DNA from 3 places in the Streptomyces sp. NPDC060064 genome. Region 3 is predicted to be linked to each of the others. Evidence: riboswitches for the same ligand, from Rfam matches in the RefSeq annotation. Region 3 holds a riboswitch; each other region holds the start of a gene.
What was found. Region 3 has a riboswitch for thiamine pyrophosphate ahead of thiC (phosphomethylpyrimidine synthase ThiC). Riboswitches for the same ligand answer to the same signal wherever they lie in the genome.

Region 1 (4,212 bases), on a different contig from region 3:
AGACCCCGTCGATCTCGAGGCCCCGGCCGACGATCGCGACGACCGGATAGGCGAAGAAGACCGCGAAGAACACGGCGGGCCCGGCCATCAGCCCGAGCCGCGCCGCACTCCCGCGGACGGACTTCGTTACTTCAGTACGAGCGAGGACCATGACTGGACCCACTGCTCACGGTTCTTGGCAATCGTGTCGGGAGCGACGGTCTGGGGCTTGACGGCCACCGCGCCGAACTTGGTGAACACCTCGGGCAGCTTCGCGTCCTTGATCACCGGGTTGACGAACATGTTCAGCGGCATGTCCTCCTGGAACTTCTTGGAGACCAGGAAGTCCAGCAGGGCCTTGCCGCCCGCCTCGTTCTTCGCGCCCTTGAGCAGGCCCGCGAACTCGGTCTGGCGGAAGCAGGTTCCGGTCGCGACCCCGGTGGGCGCCTCGGTCGGCTGCGGCTTGGAGAAGAGCACCTCGGCCGGCGGACTGGAGGCGTACGAGACCACGAGCGGCCGGTCGGCCTTGGCCTTCTTACCGCCCGCGGAGCCGGAGAACTCCTCGTTGTACGCCTGCTCCCAGCCGTCGACGACCTTGACGCCGTTCTCCTTCAGCTTCTTCCAGTAGTCCTGCCAGCCGTCCTCGCCGTACTTGCCGACCGAGCCGAGGAGGAAGCCGAGGCCGGGCGAGGAAGTCGCGACGTTCTCCGTCACCAGGAGGTTCTTGTACGCGGGCTTGGCCAGGTCGTCGAAGGACTGCGGCGGCGCCAGCTTCTTGTCGGCGAAGTACTTCTTGTCATAGTTGACGCAGATGTCGCCGGTGTCGACGGGCGTGACCCGGTGCTTGTCCTTGTCCAGCTGCGCCTCGTCGTTCACCTGGCTCAGGCCCTTTGCCTCGTACGGCGTGAACAGGCCGTTGTCGAGAGCACGCGAGAGCAGGGTGTTGTCGACGCCGAAGAAGACGTCGCCCTGCGGGGAGCCCTTGGTGAGGATCTCCTTGTTGAGGGCCGCGCCCGCGTCGCCGCTCTTGAGCACCTTGACCGTGTAGCCGGTCTCCTTGGTGAACTCCTTCAGCACGGAGGCGGAGGCGACGAACGAGTCGTGGCTGACGAGCGTCACGGTCTTCGGCTTCGAGCCGCCGTCCGAGGCCGACGAGTCCTTCGACTCGCCGCCGCAGGCCGCGAGCGTGGTGACACCGAGCGCCGCGGCCAGCGCGGTGACCGTGATCTTCTTGGTGGTGCTCACTGAAATTCCTCCTGGAGTTGACCAGGAAGAGACGCGGCCCTGCCCGGCTCCCTCGAAAGGAATCCGGGCAGGGCGCAACAGCTTGTGAGTAATGTCCGAACTTCCTACCCAGAATGACCTGGGCAAGGTTCAGAGGGTCTGCGACCACTGGGCTTGATTTACCAAGCCCGCGTCGCACTCTCAGCGCTGTGGCGCTCCCCTGTCGGAATATGTAGATGTTTCAAGCCAGGTTACACGGGCGCTAACGCTCCGAAGCGGCCAGCTGTCCGCACGCTCCGTCGATCTCCTGGCCACGGGTGTCCCGGACGGTGACCGGCACCCCGTGCGCCGCGATGGCCTCCACAAAGGCCTTCTCGTCCTCGGGCCGCGAAGCCGTCCACTTCGATCCCGGTGTCGGGTTGAGCGGGATCAGATTGACATGGACCCGCTTGCCCTTGAGCAGTCGGCCCAGCAGGTCGCCCCGCCACGCCTGGTCGTTGATATCGCGGATGAGCGCGTACTCGATGGAGATCCGGCGGCCCGACTTCTCGGCGTACTCCCAGGCGGCGTCCAGCACCTCCCGGACCTTCCAGCGCGTATTGACCGGGACCAGGGTGTCGCGCAGCTCGTCGTCCGGCGCGTGCAGCGAGACGGCGAGACGGCACTTGAAGCCCTCGTCGGCGAAGCGATGCATCGCGGGCACCAGGCCGACGGTGGAGACGGTGATCCCGCGCTGCGAAAGACCGAGGCCGTCCGGCTCGGGGTCGGTGAGCCGGCGGATGGAGCCGACGACCCGCTTGTAGTTGGCGAGCGGCTCCCCCATCCCCATGAAGACGATGTTGGACAGCCGCGCCGGTCCGCCCGGCACCTCGCCGTCGCGCAGGGCGCGCATGCCGTCGACGATCTGGTGCACGATCTCGGCGGTCGACAGATTCCGGTCGAGACCGGCCTGACCGGTCGCGCAGAAGGGGCAGTTCATCCCGCAGCCGGCCTGCGACGAGATGCACATCGTCACCCGGTCCGGGTAGCGCATCAGCACGGACTCGACGAGCGTGCCGTCGTGCAGCCGCCACAGGGTCTTGCGGGTGGTGTCGTCGTCGCACGAGATATGCCGTACGACGGACATCAGGTCGGGCAGCAGCTCCGAGGCGAGCTTCTCGCGCGCGGCGGCGGGGATGTCGGTCCACTGGGCCGGGTCGTGGGCGTACCGCGCGAAGTAGTGCTGCGAGAGCTGCTTGGCGCGGAACGGCTTCTCGCCGATCGCGGCGACGGCGTCCTTGCGCTCGGCGGGCGTGAGGTCGGCGAGATGCCGCGGGGGCTTCTTGGCTCCGCGGGGCGCGACGAAAGTGAGTTCTCCGGGCTTGGGCATGGTTCATCCAGTGTCGCAGACGGAATCTCGTGACCTGCGGCCGTTGACGCCCGGGGTGGGCATTGACGGTCGTTGTCGGTCACTGCCGGGCACCCTCGGACGGCCCACAGACGGCCCAGCCCGGAGCGCGTTCTGGCTGGCCAGCACGTTAATGGGGAGCGCGAGCGATACCGCTGGGGTCGCCGGCGAGGGCATGGCGAACCTCTCCCCCGCTGCGGCCTCTCTGCCGAATCGAGCTCCCCGGGGGCCTAGACTCGAACACGTGTCCGAAGAAGTGCCTCGCCTGGAGCGCCTGCGCAGCGTCCGCCAGTGGCTCGTATGGCAGCTGCGCCGCACTGACGAATCCATCGCGGAGCTGGAGCGCCAGGAGGCAGCCGCCGCGCGTACGGCGCGCACAATGCCGCCGCCCGAGCCGGAGTGGAAGCTGTCGATGCTGCGAGCAGGCGGCAAACCCAGCCCGGACGCGGTCCACACGAGCGACTGCCGCATGGCCGGCGAACCCACGAAGCAGCTGACCCGGGAGCAGGCGCTCCGCGCGCTTGCAGAAGACGGCATCACGGCGTGCCCGTACTGCCGACCTGACACGGACCTAGGTGTGCTGTGAACCGCGAACCGTCTCGGCCCGGAGGCATGAGCAGTGCGCCGATCGTTGTGCACCGGGCGGCCGGGAACGGCGGTCGGCGGGTGACCATCCGCGGCCAGATCGCGGGCCTCGCCCACAGCGACGCCGACCTGGTCGAGTTCCTGCGCCGCGCGGGCCTGCCCGACGCCTGGGATGCGCTGGACGATCCGCGATGGGTGGAGTGGCAGGGCGGCCGACCACACGAGTACAACGCCGACTGACCATGAAGCGGACCCTCAACCGTGAAGGCGCCTGGCCTGCACGGCCGTTTACCGTCCCGCCGGGGTGACTGCAGCAACGCCGTCGATCTCGACGAGCACGCCATCGCGCACGAGCTGCGTGACGACCGTGGTCCGGGCGGGCAGCGGAGAGCAGTCCGCGAAGAACTCCCCGTACACGCGGTTGAAGGCGGCGAAGTGCCTACGGTCACTGAGATAGCAGGTGCACTTGACGATCAGGTCCTTGCTGCTGCCGGCTGCGACGAAGACCGCGACCAGGTTGAGCAGAACCTGCCGAACCTGGGCATCGAAGTCGGTCGGTATCTCGTGCGTAACGGGGTCGAGTGGCCCCTGTCCGGAGGTGAAGATCAGATCACCGGTCCTGATGGCCTGGGACAACGGAGGCTCGGTGCCATCGGAGAAGCGTACGAATGGGGCGTTCTCGGTGTGGATGCTCCTGTGAAGAGAGAGCGCCGGGTGGCGGCAAAGCCCAGCAAGCCCCTCCTGCTCCGTGGCGGTCCGCACGTAGTCCCACCTGCGTGGCCTTCGCCGATGTCGCGACGAGAGGCTGATGCCAAGACGCACGCGGCATCGCTGCGTCCGGCCGCCGAACTTCCGCCCCGCTCCTGCCTCTACGCTTGAGGCCGCCGATTGATGGATGACGAACAGCGATGGAACGGAGCGTGCGGTGACGACGGGGGACGCGAATGGCGGAGAGCTGATAGGGAAGGTCCTCGGGGGGCGTTACCGGGTGACCTCCATAGTCGGACGCGGCGGCATGGGAGTGGTCGCCCGGGCGG
Region 2 (4,212 bases), on a different contig from region 3:
TTGTTGTCAGGACGTCAGACGGCGAGCGCCTGGGCCCGGCGCTTCACCTCCGTGCCGCGATTCTCGCTGAGCGCCTGCGCGGGCGTGCCCGGCAGGCTCGGGTCGGCGGTGAAGAGCCATTCCAGCATCTCTTCGTCGGTGAAGCCGTCGTCCCTCAGGAGCGTCAGGGTCCCTGCGAGCCCCTTGACCACCTTGTCGCCGTCGATGAAGGCGGCAGGCACCTGAAGCGCCCGGTTCTCACCACGGCGTACGGCGATCAGCTGGCCTTCCTTGACCAGCTGCCGTACGCGTGTCACCTCGACATCGAGCATTTCCGCGATGTCAGGAAGGTGGAGCCAGGCAGGGACGAGAGCATCGATCTTTGCGTCAATCTCGGTCACAGGACAAGCGTGCCATCCCGGACTGACAGTCGGTAGCCGGACCCTAGTCGGCCGCCGCCTTCAGAGGGACGGAGGGGTCGGCGGCGCGCGCCGGATCCAGCCGGTTTCCGGACAGGATGAGCTTGCGTCCTTGCGCCAGATCACGGGCTCTGCCGACGGCGAGAAGCGCGACCAGAGAGCCGTCCCGCAGCCAGAGCACCGACCAGGTCGCGCCTGCCGGATCGCCGCGCCACACCATCGTGTCGGCGGCCTCATGATGGCCCGCGTACTGCACAAAGCGCCCGAACTGCTCGGACCAGAAGTACGGCACCGGGTCATAGACCTCCGGTGGCTCCTGTCCCGGCGCGCCGCCGATGACGTTGGCGGCGACCGTACGCGGCCCCTGCAGAGCGTTGTCCCAGTGGTGCACGAGCAGCCGCTCGCCGTAACGGCCGGACGGGAAGGAGGCGCAGTCCCCGACGGCGTACACATCGGGCAGCGAGGTGCGCAGATACGCGTCCGCGGTGATTGCGCCGTCCGGGCCCAGCTCGATACCGGAGCCGGCGAGCCAGGCGGTGGCGGGCCGGGCGCCGATGCCGACGACCACGGCGCCCGCCGGAAGCTGCCGGCCGTCGGCCAGGATCACCGCGCCGGGCTCGATGTCCGCCACGCGCGCGTGGGTGAGCAGTTCGACGCCGTACTCCGCGTACCAATCGGCCATCGGGCCGGCGACCTCGGCGGGCAGGGCTCCGGCCAGCGGGCGCCCGGCGGCCTCGACGACAGTGACCGTGCAGCCCGCCTCACGGGCGGCCGTCGCGAACTCCGCGCCGATCCAGCCCGCGCCGACGACCACTATGTCGTGCTGCTGCGTGAGAACGGGGCGCAGCCGCGCGGCGTCGTCGAGGGTACGCAGCAGATGGACGCCGGGTACGCCCACGGCGCCGGGCAGGGTGATCGGTTCCGCACCGCTGGCGATGACCAGGACGTCGTAGGGGACCGGACCTGCCGCGGTGTCCAGCTCATGGGCCCCGGCGCGCACTCCGGTCACCTCGCAGCCCAGCCGCAGCTCGATGCCGAGTGCCTCGAAGTCGACGTCGAAGGCCGAGCCCTCCGCCTTGCCGAGCAGGATCGCCTTGGAGAGCGGGGGTCTGTCGTACGGCTGATGGGGCTCGGCGCCGATCAGGGTGATCGGGCCGGTGAAACCCTGCTCGCGCAGTGCCACCGCGGTCTGCACTCCGGCCATTCCCGCGCCGACGACGACCACGCGCCGCTGCGTCTGTGCTGTCTGCTGCTGCTCGCTCACCCGACAACCTTACGCATCTGACGGACCGTCAGGAAGGTAGCTGTTCGACGACGCTCGTCCCGCTGCCCTCCTGGGACTCCCATTCCCAGCTCTCCTCCAGCCGCAGCCGCCCGTCCTCGAGCTCGACGACGGTGGAGAGACAGTGCCCCGAGGACGTCCCGCCGTCGGCCTTCAGCTGTACATAACGGAAGTCGAGCCGGTCGCCCTCCCTGGTGCCCACAAGGTGGCCGCGGAGCACATCGCCGCCCTCGTACTCGGCCCAGATCCTGCCTTCCTGCTCGTGGTACGTGAACCGGGTCCGGGTCCCCACCTGGCCCGGAGCCTGGTCTGCGACCGGGGAGAGCACGAGTCCGTCGAGCGACCTTGCCACAGTGGCTGCTCCCTTACTGCGAGTTGGGGCCTGGGGTTAGGGTGGCCACCGTAAGGCACTCGCGGGAGCCCGGACGCACCGGGCTGAGAGGGAGGCTGGACGGCCTCCGACCGTACGAACCTGATCCGGGTCATGCCGGCGAAGGGAGGGGCTGGACGCCCATGTCGCGTACCTCAGACGTCCTCGTTGTCGGGGGCGGAATCATCGGCCTGGTCACGGCCTGGCGTGCGGCGCAGCGAGGGCTGCGGGTCGCCGTCGCCGATCCGGCGCCCGGCGGCGGCGCTGCGCAGGTCGCGGCGGGCATGCTCGCCGCCGTCACCGAACTGCACTACGGCGAGCAGACGCTGCTCGGCCTCAATCTGGAATCCGCGCGGCGCTATCCCGCCTTCGTCGCCGAGCTGGAGGAGGCGAGCGGACAGTCCGTCGGCTATCGCGCCTGTGGCACGCTCGCGGTCGCGCTCGACGCCGACGACCGCGCGCACCTGCGTGAACTGCACGCCCTGCAGCGTCAGTCCGGCCTGGAGTCGGAGTGGCTGGCGGGGCGCGAATGCCGCCGCCTGGAGCCGATGCTCGCGCCCGGCGTGCGCGGTGGCCTTCGGGTGGACGGCGACCACCAGGTCGATCCGCGGCGGCTGGCAGCGGCGCTGGTGGCGGCCTGCGAGCGGGCCGGGGTGGTCTTCCACCGCGGCTGGGCGGAGCGGCTGTCGGTGGTACGGGACCGGGCGGCCGGAGCCGTACTGACGGACGGCCGTGAGCTCTCCGCGGACCAGGTGGTGCTGGCGTGCGGCAGTCTGAGCGGCAGGCTCGGCGGCGTACCGGAGGATGTACTGCCGCCGGTACGGCCGGTGAAGGGCCAGGTTCTGCGGCTGACCGTGCCGCGTGCGTACGCGCCGTTCCTCTCCCGGACCGTTAGGGCCGTGGTGCGCGGCAGTGACGTCTATCTGGTGCCGCGCGAGAACGGCGAGCTGGTCATCGGGGCGACCAGCGAGGAGCTCGGCTGGGACACCACGGTGACGGCGGGCGGGGTGTACGAGCTGCTGCGCGACGCGCACGAGCTGGTGCCCGGCATCACCGAGCTGCCGCTCACCGAGACCCGCGCCGGGCTGCGCCCCGGCTCTCCCGACAATGCGCCGCTGCTGGGCCCGACCGCTCTGCCGGGCCTGCATCTGGCCACCGGCCACCACCGCAACGGGGTGCTGCTCACACCCGTCACCGGCGATGTGATGGCCACGGTGCTGATCACCGGCGCACTGCCGGACGAGGCCCGCCCCTTCACTCCTCGCCGCTTCTCCCCCGTACCTCAGGAGCAGCCCGCATGAACGTCCCCGTGTCCGTCACCATCACCGTCTCCGTCAACGGCGAGGCGCGCGAGCTCGCCACAGGCACCACGCTGGACGCCCTGGTCACGTCCCTCACCGCCGCCCCGTCCGGAGTCGCCGCCGCAGTCAACGAGACGGTCGTCCCGCGCAGCCGATGGGCCGGCACGCGGCTCGGCGACGGCGACCGTGTCGAAGTCCTCACCGCAGTGCAGGGAGGCTGATCAGCCATGGCCGACGACCGTCTCACCATCGGCGGCACCGCCTTCAACTCCCGGCTGATCATGGGTACGGGCGGGGCACCCAGCCTCGACGTACTCGAACGGTCCCTCGTCGCGAGCGGCACGGAGCTGACCACCGTCGCGATGCGCCGCCTCGACCCGACCGTCCAGGGCTCCGTGCTGTCCGTGCTGGAGAAGCTGAACATCCGTGTGCTGCCCAATACGGCGGGCTGCTTCACGGCGGGCGAGGCCGTCCTGACCGCGCGGCTCGCCCGGGAGGCGCTCGGCACGGAGTGGATCAAGCTCGAGGTCGTCGCGGACGAACGCACACTGCTGCCCGACCCGATCGAGCTGCTGGACGCGGCCGAGATCCTGGTCGACGACGGCTTCACGGTGCTGCCGTACACCAACGACGACCCGGTGCTGGCCCGGAAGCTGGAGGATGTCGGCTGCGCGGCGATCATGCCGCTGGGCTCGCCGATCGGCTCCGGCCTCGGTATCCGGAATCCGCACAACTTCCAGCTGATCGTCGAGCACGCGCGCGTGCCGGTGATTCTGGACGCGGGCGCGGGCACGGCCTCCGACGCGGCGCTGGCGATGGAGCTGGGCTGCGCGGCGGTGATGCTGGCCTCGGCGGTGACCC
Region 3 (4,212 bases):
AAGAGCAGCAGCAGCGGCAACGCCGCGCCCGCGTAAGCGAGTACGAGCGTGTTCACGACCGACGCGATATGGTCCCGGCCGATCCGGATGGCCGCCCGGTAGAGACCGCGCGCCCCCATACCCGGATCCGCCTGGTGCAGCTCCCAGACCGCCGAGGTCTGGGTCACTGTCACATCGTCGAGCACACCGAGCGAACCGATGATGACGCTGGCCAGCAGCAGTCCGCTCAAGTCGATGTTCGGAAACAGGCCATGGATCAGGCCGGTGCTGTCGTCGGTGTTGCCGGTCAGGCTCGCCCAGCCGATGAAGAGCGAACCGAGCAGTCCGATCAGCAGCAGCGAGATCAGCGTGCCGAGGACCGCGACCGACGTACGTGCGGTGAGTCCGTGGCACAGATAGAGAGCGATCAGCATGATGGCGCTCGCCCCGATCACCGCGACGATCAGAGGATTTGAGCCCTGCAGGATCGCCGGCAGGATGAACAGGGTCAGCACGGCGAACGAGGCGGCGAGCGCGATCAGCGCCATCACACCGCGCATCCGTCCCACCAGCACCACCACGAGCGCGAAGATGCCGGCCAGCAGCACCATCGGGAACTTCCGGTCCACATCGGTCACGGAGTACTGAAGATCGCGGGGCGCATCGGGCGCGTACGCCACCACCACACCCTGGCCCTTGCTCAACTGACGTGGAGCGTCCGGCTGGACAATCTCGGTGAAGGTACGGCCTTTGTCCTTACCACTGGTGACCTCGATCGTCGCCTTCGCGCAGCTGCCCCGCTGGGAATTGACCGCCTCGCGCCCCTCGGGCGTGGAGGTGTCGCCGGTCGGCGGCACCTGCGCCGCATTCACGTCCTTGCAGTTGACCTCCTCGACCGTCACCACCTTGCCCTGCTCGGTCTGCCGGTCGAAGCCGACACCGCTGCGCTGATGGTCGGGAGCACCGCCCGGCCAGAGTACGAACAGCCCGACCAAAACCGCGGTGGAGAAGGGAATCAGCACCGCGGCGATGACCTTGCGCAGGTGCTTGGAGACGGGCGCGGCCGGCCCATGGCTGTGCGCATGGCTGTGTGCTTCGGGCTTCTGCTGCGAGGAGGTCACCGACCGATCATCGCAAGAACGGGAGGGGCCCACTGTTCAGCACGCCAGAAATGACGCTAGCGTGGTGGCACCTTTGCACACGCGGGAGCTCGGAGCACCGGGCTGAGAGGGCGCTGACCTTCGTACGAGTCGTGACGAACCGTACGGAAGCCGCTGCGTCGACCGCCGAACCTGTTACCGGGTAATGCCGGCGTAGGGAGTAGGTCTCATGACCGTTCAGGATGCACGCACGCCTGCCGCCGACCAGGCGGAGCGCAAGCCCGGCTGGCACAAGGGGTACGTCGAGGGTTCGCGCCCCGACCTCCGGGTGCCGGTCCGGCAAGTGCACCTCACCAATGGCAAGGACGTGACGCTGTACGACACGTCCGGCCCGTACACCGATCCCACCGTCGAGACCGACGTCCGCCGCGGCCTGCCGCCGCTGCGGGAGAACTGGATCATCGGCCGCGGCGACACCGAGGAGTATGCGGGCCGCCCGGTCCGCCCCGAGGACGACGGGATCAAGCACACCTCGCCGCGCGGGGGACTGCGCAACCTCGACGCCGTCTTCCCCGGCCGCCCGCGCCAGCCCCGCCGGGGCCGCGACGGCCAGGCGGTGACACAGCTCGCGTACGCCCGCCGCGGTGAGATCACCCCGGAGATGGAGTACGTCGCGATCCGCGAGAACGTCTCCGCCGAGGTCGTCCGTGAAGAGATCGCGGCGGGCCGGGCCGTCCTGCCCGCCAACGTCAACCACCCCGAGATCGAGCCGATGATCATCGGCAAGCGATTCCTGGTGAAGGTCAACGCCAACATCGGCAACTCCGCGGTCACCTCCTCCATCGAGGAGGAGGTGGACAAGATGACCTGGGCCACCAAGTGGGGCGCGGACACGGTCATGGACCTCTCCACCGGCCGCAACATCCACACCACCCGCGAGTGGGTGCTGCGCAACTCCCCGGTCCCGATCGGCACCGTGCCGCTCTACCAGGCGCTCGAGAAGGTCGACGGCAAGGCCGAGGAGCTGACCTGGGAGGTCTACAAGGACACGGTCATCGAGCAGGCCGAGCAGGGCGTCGACTACATGACCGTCCACGCGGGCGTGCTGCTGCGGTATGTGCCGCTCACCGCCCGCCGCAAGACCGGCATCGTTTCCCGCGGTGGTTCGATCATGGCGGCCTGGTGTCTGGCGCACCACAAGGAATCGTTCCTGTACGAGAACTTCGAGGAGCTCTGCGAGATCCTCGCCTCCTACGACGTGACGTACTCCCTCGGCGACGGACTGCGCCCCGGCTCGATCGCGGACGCCAATGACGAGGCGCAGTTCGCGGAGCTGCGTACGCTCGGCGAGCTCAACACCATCGCCAAGCGCCACAACGTGCAGACGATGATCGAGGGCCCGGGCCATGTCCCGATGCACAAGATCAAGGAGAACATCGACCTTCAGCAGGAGATCTGCGAGGAGGCCCCCTTCTACACGCTCGGCCCGCTGACGACGGACGTCGCGCCCGCGTACGACCACATCACCTCCGGTATCGGCGCCGCGATGATCGCCTGGTGGGGAACGGCGATGCTCTGCTACGTCACGCCCAAGGAGCACTTGGGCCTGCCGGACCGCGACGATGTGAAGACCGGTGTCATCACCTACAAGATCGCGGCGCATGCGGCGGACCTCGCGAAGGGCCACCCGGGAGCGCAGGAGTGGGACGACGCACTCTCCGACGCGCGCTTCGAGTTCCGGTGGGAGGACCAGTTCAATCTGGCCCTCGACCCGGACACGGCACGGGCGTTCCACGACGAGACGCTGCCGGCCGAGCCGGCGAAGACCGCGCACTTCTGCTCGATGTGCGGTCCGAAGTTCTGCTCGATGAAGATCTCCCAGGACATCCGGCGGCAGCACGGCAACTCGCAGGAGGAGATCGAGGCGGGCATGGACGAGAAGTCCAAGGAGTTCGCCGCGGCCGGCAACCGGGTCTATCTGCCGATCGCCGAGTGAACTCCCGGCCACGGGCGCCGGCCGGGGTCACTCCGGCTGGTGCTCGGGGCCGCCGAAGTCCGGACTGGTGAAGTCCGGACTGGTGAAGGTGGGTCTCTGGCCCGTCGTCGAGCCCTCGCTCGGGCTGGAGTAGTCCGGGCCGCTGTAGCCGACCTTCGGAATACGGCTCACATGGCGCGGCGGGTCCGCGGACGACGGGTCGGCGCTGGGATCGGCCAGCGCTGCCCGCAGAAACGGCAGCAGGCCGCGTTCCAGCACCGCATGACGCCAGGCCTCCCTGGCACGGGCCACCTCGTCCGGCTCGCCCGCCGACTCTTCGGCCGGGACCTGGGTCGCGCCGTTGCGCAGAGCGGTGAGCAGCAGCGCGACCGCGGCGACCAGGATTCCGGCCGCCGTGACCGCGCCGAAGAACCACCCGGCGGTGAGCAGGCTGTCCGCGAAGGACGGCGTGGGGCTGAGCATCTTCAGGATGTAGCCGACCAGCAGAAAGATCGCCGCAGCCGTTCCCGCGAGCACCGGCGCCAGTACGGCGATGACGGCGGCGAATCCGGCGCCGCTCTCGTCTGCCTCGCCCGCGGCCGGGGCCAGCACGGAATTGTGCACGGACGCGGCCGCCGTGGGCGCGCGCAGATCCTCGCGGACCTTCACATAGTGCTCGTACTCGGCTGCGGCCGCTGTGGTGATGAGCGCTGTCGCGTTCAGGGCCATCGTGCGGAGTTGCTCGGCGTTCAGGCGCTGCCCCACGGCAGCGAGATCCGGACGGTCATGGGCGTTGCGCAGCGCGTCGTCGAGGATTCGCTCGTACTCGGCACGATCCTCGGTCAGCAGGTGCGGAGCGCTGTTCATGTGCATCCCCCGATGCTCCGTAGGGCCGGATTGCCCGCATTGACCGGGCGGTTGGGCAGAAACGGAGGAGAGCCTGCTACGGATAAGCCGATGGTAGAGCGGTTACGGCACGGGGTGACAGGGGGTTTCCGTAAATCCCCTGTCGAGGGTTGGCTCAGTCATGCAGCGGGAGTTCGACCACAAGCAGCTTTCCGGCCATGGTCACCCCGCCGTCCATGGCGATCGCGAGCCCGTCGGCGTACACATGCGGGCCTTCGACAACCGGACGCGCGCCGTCCTCACCGTCCTCGG

Region 1: linked by a shared signal. The riboswitch ahead of ACFWDI_RS19175 (thiamine ABC transporter substrate binding subunit) and the one ahead of thiC (phosphomethylpyrimidine synthase ThiC) in region 3 are both predicted to bind thiamine pyrophosphate.
Region 2: linked by a shared signal. The riboswitch ahead of thiO (glycine oxidase ThiO) and the one ahead of thiC (phosphomethylpyrimidine synthase ThiC) in region 3 are both predicted to bind thiamine pyrophosphate.

Annotation. Positions count from the first base shown of each region.
Region 1 covers NZ_JBHWWF010000015.1:43,550-47,761, forward strand. The annotation lists gene ACFWDI_RS19170 (ABC transporter permease) at 1-151, opposite strand, end outside; gene ACFWDI_RS19175 (thiamine ABC transporter substrate binding subunit) at 127-1,224, opposite strand; TPP riboswitch at 1,308-1,435, opposite strand; gene rlmN (23S rRNA (adenine(2503)-C(2))-methyltransferase RlmN) at 1,466-2,572, opposite strand; gene ACFWDI_RS19185 (DUF6233 domain-containing protein) at 2,835-3,176, shown strand; gene ACFWDI_RS19190 (hypothetical protein) at 3,203-3,415, shown strand; gene ACFWDI_RS19195 (RidA family protein) at 3,464-3,811, opposite strand; gene ACFWDI_RS19200 (serine/threonine-protein kinase) at 4,071-4,212, shown strand, end outside.
Region 2 covers NZ_JBHWWF010000066.1:13,202-17,413, forward strand. The annotation lists gene ACFWDI_RS39020 (Rv2175c family DNA-binding protein) at 15-380, opposite strand; gene ACFWDI_RS39025 (NAD(P)/FAD-dependent oxidoreductase) at 424-1,662, opposite strand; gene ACFWDI_RS39030 (hypothetical protein) at 1,691-2,032, opposite strand; TPP riboswitch at 2,084-2,196, shown strand; gene thiO (glycine oxidase ThiO) at 2,194-3,351, shown strand; gene thiS (sulfur carrier protein ThiS) at 3,348-3,572, shown strand; gene ACFWDI_RS39045 (thiazole synthase) at 3,579-4,212, shown strand, end outside.
Region 3 covers NZ_JBHWWF010000011.1:37,491-41,702, forward strand. The annotation lists gene ACFWDI_RS15245 (YibE/F family protein) at 1-1,100, opposite strand, end outside; TPP riboswitch at 1,172-1,316, shown strand; gene thiC (phosphomethylpyrimidine synthase ThiC) at 1,309-3,075, shown strand; gene ACFWDI_RS15255 (hypothetical protein) at 3,103-3,927, opposite strand; gene ACFWDI_RS15260 (metallophosphoesterase) at 4,076-4,212, opposite strand, start outside.